Regions from separate parts of the Arthrobacter sp. Sr33 genome, predicted to be linked through region 1. Evidence: riboswitches for the same ligand, from Rfam matches in the RefSeq annotation. Region 1 holds a riboswitch; each other region holds the start of a gene.
The links. A riboswitch is a leader RNA that binds a small molecule or an ion and turns the genes downstream of it on or off. The one in region 1 is predicted to bind S-adenosylmethionine.
Positions count from the first base shown of each region.

Region 2: it holds a riboswitch for S-adenosylmethionine, as region 1 does, so the genes downstream of both, ACX80T_RS02780 (MetQ/NlpA family ABC transporter substrate-binding protein) here and sfnG (dimethylsulfone monooxygenase SfnG) in region 1, are expected to answer to the same signal.
Region 3: it holds a riboswitch for S-adenosylmethionine, as region 1 does, so the genes downstream of both, ACX80T_RS15325 (OsmC family protein) here and sfnG (dimethylsulfone monooxygenase SfnG) in region 1, are expected to answer to the same signal.

Region 1 covers NZ_JBTNDD010000001.1:34,941-38,210, reverse strand. Annotated here, with positions in the region: gene ACX80T_RS00195 (O-acetylhomoserine aminocarboxypropyltransferase/cysteine synthase family protein) at 1-929, opposite strand, end outside; gene sfnG (dimethylsulfone monooxygenase SfnG) at 929-2,074, opposite strand; SAM riboswitch class I at 2,081-2,185, opposite strand; gene acs (acetate--CoA ligase) at 2,272-3,270, opposite strand, start outside.
Region 2 covers NZ_JBTNDD010000001.1:555,491-558,760, reverse strand. Annotated here, with positions in the region: gene ACX80T_RS02790 (methionine ABC transporter permease) at 1-217, opposite strand, end outside; gene ACX80T_RS02785 (methionine ABC transporter ATP-binding protein) at 217-1,245, opposite strand; gene ACX80T_RS02780 (MetQ/NlpA family ABC transporter substrate-binding protein) at 1,315-2,196, opposite strand; SAM riboswitch class IV at 2,408-2,524, opposite strand; gene ACX80T_RS02775 (YybH family protein) at 2,643-3,068, shown strand; gene ACX80T_RS02770 (putative bifunctional diguanylate cyclase/phosphodiesterase) at 3,062-3,270, opposite strand, start outside.
Region 3 covers NZ_JBTNDD010000014.1:7,820-11,089, reverse strand. Annotated here, with positions in the region: gene ACX80T_RS15330 (sodium:solute symporter family protein) at 1-859, opposite strand, end outside; gene ACX80T_RS15325 (OsmC family protein) at 832-1,239, opposite strand; SAM riboswitch class I at 1,344-1,442, opposite strand; gene ACX80T_RS15320 (IS110 family RNA-guided transposase) at 1,955-3,157, shown strand.

The sequences.
Region 1 (3,270 bases):
TTCTCCAGCCACTCGGCGACCGCCTGGGCGTTGGACAGGTGTTCGTCCATCCGCTGGGCCAGGGTTTCCACGCCCTGCAGCAGCTGGAAGGCCGACATGGGGGAGAGAGACGGCCCGATGTCCCGCAGTTGCTCGGTGCGCAGCTTGGTCAGGAAGCCGTACTCGCCGAAGTTGGCCCACCACTGGATATTGCCGTAGGACGGGACCGGTTCGGTCATGGTGGGGAACCGGCCGTTACCCCAGTTGAAGGTTCCGGCCTCGACGACGACGCCGCCCAGGGTGGTCCCGTGCCCGCCGATGAACTTGGTGGCGGAGTGGATCACAATGTCGGCGCCGTGCTCGATGGGCCGGATCAGGTAGGGGGTGCTCAGGGTGGAGTCGATGATCAGTGGCACACCGGCGTCGTGGGCGATCTTCGCTAGCCCCTGGATGTCGGCGATTTCACCCGAGGGGTTCGCGATCACCTCCGCGTAGACGGCCTTCGTGTTGTCCTGGATGGCCGCAGCATAGTCAGCAGGATCCGTGCCGGGGACGAAGGTGGTGTCAATGCCGAACCGGCGCAGGGTTACATCGAGTTGGGTGACCGTGCCGCCGTAGAGCTGCGACGCGGCGACAATATGATCCCCGGCCTGGCAGAGGGCCGCGAACGTGATGAATTCGGCGCTCATGCCCGACGCCGTCGCGACCGCCCCGATGCCACCTTCCAGGGACGCGATCCGTTCCTCGAACGCGGCGACCGTAGGGTTGCCGATCCGCGAGTAAATGTTGCCGTACTTTTGGAGCGCGAAGAGGTTGGCGGCGTCGTTCGTGTCCTTGAACACGAACGAGGTCGTCTGGTAGATGGGTACCGCTCGGGCGCCGTGGGCCGAGTCGGGGGTGCCACCCGCGTGAAGAGCGCGTGTACGGAAACCGAAGCTGCGATCAGCCATCAGACACCTGCCTTAATCTGGTTGTCAACATTGAAATCTAGGCCCTCTTTACGGGCGAGGTCCGCTTCGAGTTCGCGGACGATGGGGAGGATGTCTTTGCCGAAGGCTTCGACCTCCTCCTGGAAGTGGAGGTAGCAGGTCAGCATCAGGTTCACGCCGATTTTCTTGTACTCGATGATCCGCTCGGCGATCTGCTCGGGAGTGCCGATCAGCTGGGTCTTGAAGCCGTCGTTGTACTGGATCAGGTCCTCGAAGGACGAGTCCGCCCACATGCCCTTGCCATCCTTGGTCGAGGCCCCGGCTTCCTGCACTGCGCCCCGGAACCCCTCCACCGCCGGTTTGTGGGCCTTGGCCACGATCTCGCGGAGCGTCTCGCGGGCTTCCTTCTCGGTATCGCGGGCAATCACAAAACCGTTGAGCCCGAACCGGGGGTCGCGGCCGACGTCGGCCGCTGAGGCCTGCACGCCGGCGATATTCTCCTTGAATCCCTCGAGGTCCTTGCCGTTGGAAAAGTACCAGTCGGCCACCCGGCCAGCAGTGGCCTGCGCCGCCGTCGAGTTCCCGCCGAAGAAGATTTCCGGGTGTGGACGCCCGGGCACGTCGACGGGCGGCGGGTTGAGGGTGAAATCGGTAATGTTGTAATACTTGCCGGCCTGGGAGAAGTTCTGCTCGGTCCAGAGGCCGCGGAGGATCCTGATGAACTCTTCGGTGCGGACGTAGCGCTCGTCGTGCTCCAGCCACGGCAGCCCGAACCCGGTGAACTCACTCTTCAGCCAGCCGGACACAATGTTCACCGCCGCCCGACCACCGGAGATGTGGTCAGCGGTGATGATGAACTTCGCCAGGACTCCGGGCTGCCACATGCCGGGGTGGACGGCGGCGATCACCTTCAGCTTTTCGGTCGCACCGAGCAGCGCCAGGGAGAACGACGTGGCCTCATGCTGCTTGTCGGCGCCGTACGACGCCGCATACCGGGTTTGCGAGAGGGCGTACTCGAAGCCGGCGTCCTCCGCGATGCGGGCCAGCTTCTTGTTGTACTCGAAGTCCCAGCTGGTGCGCTGCTCAATGGTGGAGACCACCAGGCCGCCGCTCACATTGGGCACCCAGTACGCGAACTTCAGGGGTTGGGAAAGGTCAATAGCCATAGTGGTCCTCCATCGTGCCTGGCATTAGCACCCTAATGTCACTGCCGTGGGCAGTGGCCAGGGTTGCTGCGGTGTCAATGAGCCAGATCTCTCAACCGCTCGGGATGGTCCCCACCAGTGTGACAGTCCTCTCACGGTCGACCAACATTGTTGCTCTCCGTTGCGGGTTGTCCCTCCGGTGGGGTTTGCAGGCGGGGTCACGGTGACGCCCTTGCGGCCAGTGCGGCAGCGATGCCGGGCACGCACGCCTCGTTCTGCAGGGAAGTGGTGTCACCCAGCGTTGTGTTCTCGAACAGTTGCGTCAGGAGTCGGCGCATGATCTTGCCGGACCGGGTCTTCGGGACGTCCGCGACGACGACGACGGCGGCCGGCTTGGCGATCGGCCCGATCACCGCCGCGACGTGGTCCCGCAAGACCCGGCTCACCTCCTCCGCCGCGTGCGCGCCGGCCCCGTGGGACGCAGCCAGCACCACGAAGGCGGCAATCGCATGGCCGGTCCGCGGATCGGAGACCGGACAGACGCCGGCCTCGACCACCCACGGGTGAGCAACCAGGGCCGATTCAATCTCGATGGTCGAGAGCCGGTGGCCTGACACGTTGAGCACATCGTCGACCCGGCCGAGGATCCAGGTGTCGCCGTCGTCGTCGTTCCTGGCCCCATCACCGGCCAGGAACCAGCCCTGGGCGGCGAACTTTCGCCAGTAGGAATCCAGGTAGCGCTGCGGGTCGCCCCAGACGGTGCGCGCCATCGCCGGTCCGGTGCGGTCCACGACGATCAGGCCCTGCTCACCGGTGGGTACCGGGTTTCCGGCGTCGTCGACAATCCGGGTGCTCACGCCGGGGAGGGCGCGGGAGGCAGAACCGGGCTTGAACGAGGGGTCAGTGGGGCGGGGAGAGAGGATGGTGGCGCCGGTTTCTGACTGCCACCAGGTGTCGACGACCGGTGCGGTGCCAGCCCCGAGGTGCTCCCTGAACCAGCGCCAGGCCTCGGGGTTGGTGGCCTCACCGACGGTGCCGAGGAGACGGATCGAGGACAGATCGTAGCTGGCAGGCACGCCGTCCGGGAACCAGCCCATTAGCGACCGGATCAGGGTGGGGGCCGTGTAATAGCTGGTCACCTTGTAACGCTGGATGATCTCGAAGTGCCGCCCCGGATGTGGGGTGTTGGGAGTGCCCTCGAAGATCACCTGGGTGGC
Region 2 (3,270 bases), 520 kb from region 1:
AGATGATGAACGGGATGGGCCTGAAGATGTTCACGATGATATTCAGGGTGCTGAACACGGCGCTGTTGCCGAGGATACTGCCGGCTCGGGTGGTGTAAAGCCCGATGCCGAGCAGCAGTCCGCCGAGGCCGCCAAAGAACAGGCTGAACCCGACAATGTAGAGGGTCTCGTAAGTGGCGACCCACAGCTCCGGGGTGAGGTCAATGAGGGAATCCATCAGCTGAGCTCCTTCACAGTGATGCGACCGGACAGCCCGGTCAGCGCAGCGTCGACCGCGCCGTCGGGCCCGGTGAGTGCGAGGGTGAGATGGCCGAATGCGCGGCCCCGAATGTCGTTGATGCCGCCGTAGATCAGTTCGAACTCGACGCCGGCGGCCGCCAACTCGAGGAACACCGAGGCTTGCGAGGAGTCGCCGTCCCGGAAGGAGAAGGTGACGATCCGGCCGGTGTGCCGCTCCTGGAGAACCGCGAGTTCGTCGGGTGAGGGGATCCCCCGGACCACGGTGGAAACGAACCGTTGGGATGAGGCCTCGCGCGGATTGGAGAAGACGTCGAACACATCACCCTGCTCCACGATCCGGCCGCTGTCCATCACCGCCACCTTCGTGGCGAGGGTCTGGATGACGTCCATTTCGTGGGTGATCACCACTATGGTGATGCCCAACTCCTCATTGACCCGCCGTAGCAGGCGCAGCACCTCATGGGTGGTCTCGGGGTCCAACGCAGACGTCGCCTCATCGGCGAGCAGGATTTTTGGCGAGGTGGCGAGTGCCCTGGCGATGCCGACGCGCTGTTTCTGGCCGCCGGACAGCTGTTCGGGGTAGTTGGAGGCCTTATCGGCCAGTCCCACAAAGTCGAGGAGTTCGGTGACGCGCGCCTGGATTTCGTCGCGGCTTTTCCCAGCGACGCGCAGGGGGTAGGCGACGTTGTTCCAGACTGTTTTGGCGTTGAACAGGTTGAACTGCTGGAAGATCATCCCGATGTCGAGACGTAGTTTGCGCAGTTGCCGGTCCGGGACGTTGGTGACCTGCTGGCCGTCGACAATGATGGTGCCGCTGCTGGCCTTTTCGAGAGCGTTGATCAGGCGGACCAGGGTGCTTTTCCCGGCCCCCGAGTAGCCGATGATCCCGTAGATCTCTCCAGCCTCGATGTCGAGGCTGACGTTGTCAATCGCGTGCACGGGAGCGTCGCCGCGGCGGCCCGGAGGGAAGCTTTTGGTAACTCCCTGCAGGGAAATGAGTGGCATGGTTTTCCTTGATAAACGGCCCTGCGGCCAGCCGGGACCGCCAGCTGGCCGCAGGGCAGGGAGGGCTGGTTAGCCTTGGGCGCGGGTGTCTTCCTCGACGGTGTCGAGGGTGGTCTGCAGCTCATCGGGGGTGACCTGAAGGAACTCGGCGGTCCCGCCGGAGGTCTCCTGGACGGCGTCCTGCACCTCCTGGTTTTCCTGGTAGATGCTGATCAGCTTCTGGTACGTCTCGTTGCCCTCTTCGCCGGCGCGGGCGGCGAACACGTTCACGTACGCGACGGCGGCAGGATCGGTCGGATCGTCCTGGGCAATGGCGTCCTCGAAGTTCAGGCCAGCGTCCTGGACAAAGTCGTTATTGATGATGGCGGCGGCGACGTCGGGCAGCGAGGTGGGGGTCAGCGACGCTTCGAGCGTGGTGACGGTGACCTTGGACGCGTCCTCATCAATGTCGTCGATCGTCGAGAAGGCGCTGCCGCCGTCGTCGAGCACCACCAGACCGGCGGACTGAAGGACCAGCAGCCCGCGGGCGAGGTTGCTCTCGTCGTTGGGGACAGCAACCGTCGATCCTTCGGGGATCTCCTCCACCGACCCGTACTGGGTTGAGTACAGGCCCAGCGGGTAGATGGCCGTGGAGCCGATCGGGGCCAGCTCCTCTCCGCTGGATACGTTGTAGCGGGCCAGGTACACCAGGTGCTGGAACTGGTTGAGGTCCAGTTCACTTTCGCTTAGCGCGGGGTTGGGCTGGGTGTATTCGGCGAAGTCGATGACCTCCAGCTCGATGCCTTCCTCGGCAGCGGCCTCGGTGAGCAGGCCCCATTCCGGGTCGCTGGCGCCGACGACGCCGAGCTTGATGCTTTCATTTCCGGAACCGGACTCGCCCGAACCACCACATGCCACAGTGAGGGCGAGGAATGGGGCAACGGCGATAGTGAGAAGGGTGCGGGATTTCATGGGGGTTTTTCCTTTGAACGGGGTACGTCAGTGGGGTCCGGTCGGCCGATAACACGGGCCAGGCGTTACCACTGGACAGGCAGATAGGCAGGAGTGAAGTGCTGCGATAACTGCAGCGACATTCGGGGAGTTTCCTCGGGGTTACATGCTGGCTCGCTTCAAGATGGCGGGCGGTATCCACGACGACCCCTCGGCGGGGTCAATTCTGGATACGCCGTACTTGCCGTCCGGGGACTTGTTCCGGCGGCCGAATCTTCACCTGGAGCACCCCGCTACGGGAGAGGGTTGCTGGTCAACCGGCCAGGGCCGTTGGTTGACACTCTTGATTCTGGAGATCACGCTAAGGCAGAAAATTTGTTGGGTCAAAACCTGGCCGTTACCGGTCGTCATAAATGACTTGCGCGTACCCGTTCCGTTCATCGGTCGGGCATGCGAGGATCGCCTTCATGGATGAAGAGTCGATCACTCAGGTTCTCGAACAGTATGCTGCAGCCGTATTCGGGAAGGATGTTGATGCCCTGCTGGCCCTGTACGACGACGACGTCCGGGTTTTCGACTTATGGGACGTGTGGAGCCACCAGGGTGCAGACCCGTGGCGGGAATCAGTGGCCGGGTGGTTCGCTTCGGTGGGGGATGAGCGCGTCAGGGTGGACTTCGATGACGTTCAGACTCTGGTTACCGAGGACCTGGCAACCGTGCACGCCATCATCACCTACCGCGACATTGGGCCCGACGACGTCGAACAGGACTCCATGCAGAACCGCCTGACCTGGGTTCTGGGGCGCCGCGATGGTGACTGGAAAATTGTGCACGAGCACACGTCAGCTCCGGTCAACGGCGAGACTTTCAAGGTCAACCTGCAACGCTACTGACCAACCAGTTGGGGTTCTCCCAGGCGCATATTATCGGGCCGCGGAATGAACCACGGTTCGAGGTCCTCCGCCGACATGGGGCGGGTGTAGAAGTAGCCCTGCGCGAGGTCGCAGTCCAGCTCGGTCAGCGCGTGTAGCTGGGCTGGCATTTCAACGCCTTCGGCGACGGCGATCAGGTTCGTGGCGTGGGCGAGCTGGATGC
Region 3 (3,270 bases), on a different contig from region 1:
CCAGCAAAGCCCCAATGACGATGAACGGGATGCCGAGACCCGCAGCGTAGAGCATGCCCTTGCGGCCGTCTTCGGGTGTGCGGCAGGACATGGTCATCTGGAAGGCGGCCTGCGCCAGAAGAACATTGACAATGAAAGTACCGAACCAGGCGGCAATCAATGTCACTCCCGCCGAGGACATATCCAGCATCTCCGGCTGATCCACGGCAAGCTGGCGGATGCCATCGATGCCCGGATTGATAAAGAATGCGAGGATTCCAACGGCGAGCATGCCGATGAAAACCACACAGTTGGCGGTCTGGGTGAAGGCAACAGCTCGCATTCCGCCTGCGGAGAGGAACACAAGGAGCAACAACGCCGTCACGATGATGGCGGCGTGGATTGAAAGACCGGTGAGAGCGTGCAGCGCGGAGGCAAAAGCGATGGCCGTCGCCACTGACCACATGGGGAAGGTCAACGCCGTGATTGACCCTGCAATCGCCTGGGCTTTACGACCGAACCGCTCCCCGATCATTCCAGTCACCGTTACCACCAAGCGTTTGCGCAACGGCTTGACGAGAATCAGGGCGATAAGGAGAACCTGCACCGTTTCCGCCACTCCATACCAGATAGCTGATATCCCTGTTCGGTAGCTCAGCTCCATGATGGCGATATAGGAGGATCCTGAAAACAGGCCCGTAATACAAAACGCCACGGTCCACGGGCTGAAGGTCCGGCTACCGACGAAGAAGCCCTCCCCATGATCTGCCCGGTTACGAGCGGCCCGGCTCGTCAAAGCCAGAAGTAGCGTGTACCCGACGGCAAGGCCGAGCGTCCAAAGTCCCGCGCTGGTCATGCCTCCGCCCCGGAAATCAGCCATACGAGGTTAAAGTCAACACCTGCGTCTCGCACCAAGTTGATGGCCGGACACCGCTTTTCGACCTGCCGCTTGAAGGTATCCAACTCTGATTCTGGAACCGGCGTGCGCAGATTCACCGTCAACGCGAAATTCTTAAAATGAGGGGAGACGTCCGCCGTCCCCCGGAATCCCCGAACGTCCTGCTGAGCTTGGGAAGAGGTATCGATGGCTTCAACGACGATGCCCAGTTCCCGTGCCACGGTTTCGATAACTACGGTGACGCAGCCGTTGACCGCTCCAACCACATACTGCATGGGAGTTGGGGATTTGTCGTTCCCGCCCACAGCAACAGGCTCATCGGTCCGGAAGGTAAACCCTCGAGTTTCAACGAGGGTGGTCATTGAGCCTTCCCACCTGCCCGTGGCCCGGACACTTTTGAGCCACTGGCCAGGGTCCCGTTCAGCGCTTGCCTTATTAGCGGACGCGGTAGGTACAGTCATTTCACTCTCCATCGGTCTGGCGGTAGCACCTTATCGAAGCCTGAGGCTCCAATGGGTTGCTGCGGCGTCATCGATCCAGATCTCTCGGCCGCTCGGGATGGTCGTACACAACTAAAGCCGGTCCGGTTTGATTCACGCAACTTCCACAGTTGGAATTACGGCGTGTGACAAAGGAGTGCAGCCATGAAGTCGAAACGCTCCCAGGCGGCGTATCTACGCCACTACCTGCACGCACGCTAACTTACGCGCCAGATATCCCCGCAGAGCGAGCCTAGGACACAAGCCCACTAAACGGGCCTCACTACCGTTCGGGCTGACAGCCGGCGCTCCCGACCGGTCGTCGCCGGAAACCACTCTCTTTTTTGCTGCTGTCCTTATGTTGTTGAGCAGGTAGTTTGCAGGGCAGTTGTAGTGTCTTGGCTACCCAGGGGTGATGGGTATGGCTTTTGCTGCTGTGCCGGACGGTTGTCACGGCTTCGAAGGATTGGCCGCCTGTTGCTTCGACGATGGCCCGACCGCTGATTGAGAGACGCGACAAGAAGATGATCGCTGGATAAGGACACGACGGCGAGGTTATCTGCTGGGCTTCATATTCGAACGATGAAGGGAGAGCGCTTTGTCGCAACTGTGGGCCGGGATAGACGCCGGCAAAACCCATCACCACTGCGTGGTCATTGACGCTGAGGGAGCCCGTTTGTTCTCTCAGAGGGTGGCCAATGACGAGACAGATCTGCTGGATTTGATGGGAAGCGTCGCGGCGCTTGATAGTGGGGGAGAGGTGGTTTGGGCCGTGGATCTGAACCACGGTGGGGCTGCACTGCTGATCGCACTGCTTGTAGCCCATGACCAGCACGTGCTCTACATTCCAGGACGCACGGTACATCACGCTTCTAGGACTTACCGTGGGGACGGCAAGACCGATGCGAAGGATGCCGCGGTGATCGCTGACCAGGCCCGGATGCGTCGGGATCTGCAACCGGTTCGTACCGGGGATGACATCAGCGTGGATCTGCGGATCCTTACCGCCCGCCGCACGGACAAGGCCTGCGACCGCACTCGCGCGATCAACCGCTTGCGTGCACAGTTGTTGGAATACTTTCCCGCCCTCGAACAGGCCTTTGACTACAGCAGATCCAAGGCCGGGCTGTTGCTGCTCACGAGATACCAGACCCCCGATGCGCTGCGTCGGCTCGGACAGAAACGCCTTCACGCCTGGCTTAGTAGCCAGGGCGCCCGCAGCAGCGCCGATGTGTCAGAAAGGGCCGTAACGGCCGCGAAATCCCAGTACACCACCGTTGCCGCCCAGCGGATCGGTGCGCCGATGGTCGCCGAGCTCGCGCAGGAAGTCCTGGATATTCAGAACCAGATCGACGCCTTGGACACGCTGATAGCCGAGCGCTTCCGCGAACACCACCAGGCAGAGATCATGCTCAGCATGCCAGGCTTCGGACCCCTGCTCGGAGCGGAATTCCTTGGCGCTATAGGCGGTGATCTGTCCGTTTTCGAAAGCGTCGACCGGCTTGCCGGAGTCGCGGGTCTCGCGCCGGCGCCGAAAGATTCCGGTCGGATACGGGGCAACCACCACAGACCGAGGCGATATGACCGGCGTCTTCTTCGGGCCTGTTACATGGCGGCTATGTCGAGTCTGCGAAGTTCGACCGCGTCCAGGACTTACTACGACCGCAAACGTGCAGAAGGCAAGACTCACGTTCAGTCCGTGCTTTCCCTGGCCAGACGCCGGCTCAACGTCCTGTGGGCTATGCTCCGCGATGGAACCGCCTACGAGCCGCCAGGAAACCCCAGTCCGTCGCCCGCCTAGGAAACGCCGTCGCGGCCATGACAGAAACGTTTGGGGCGTTTCCCGGATCAGGAAGGTCCTCGCTGTCGCTCGGGCAGTAGAAGCATTGTCTTTCATTTTTTTGCTGCTGTCCG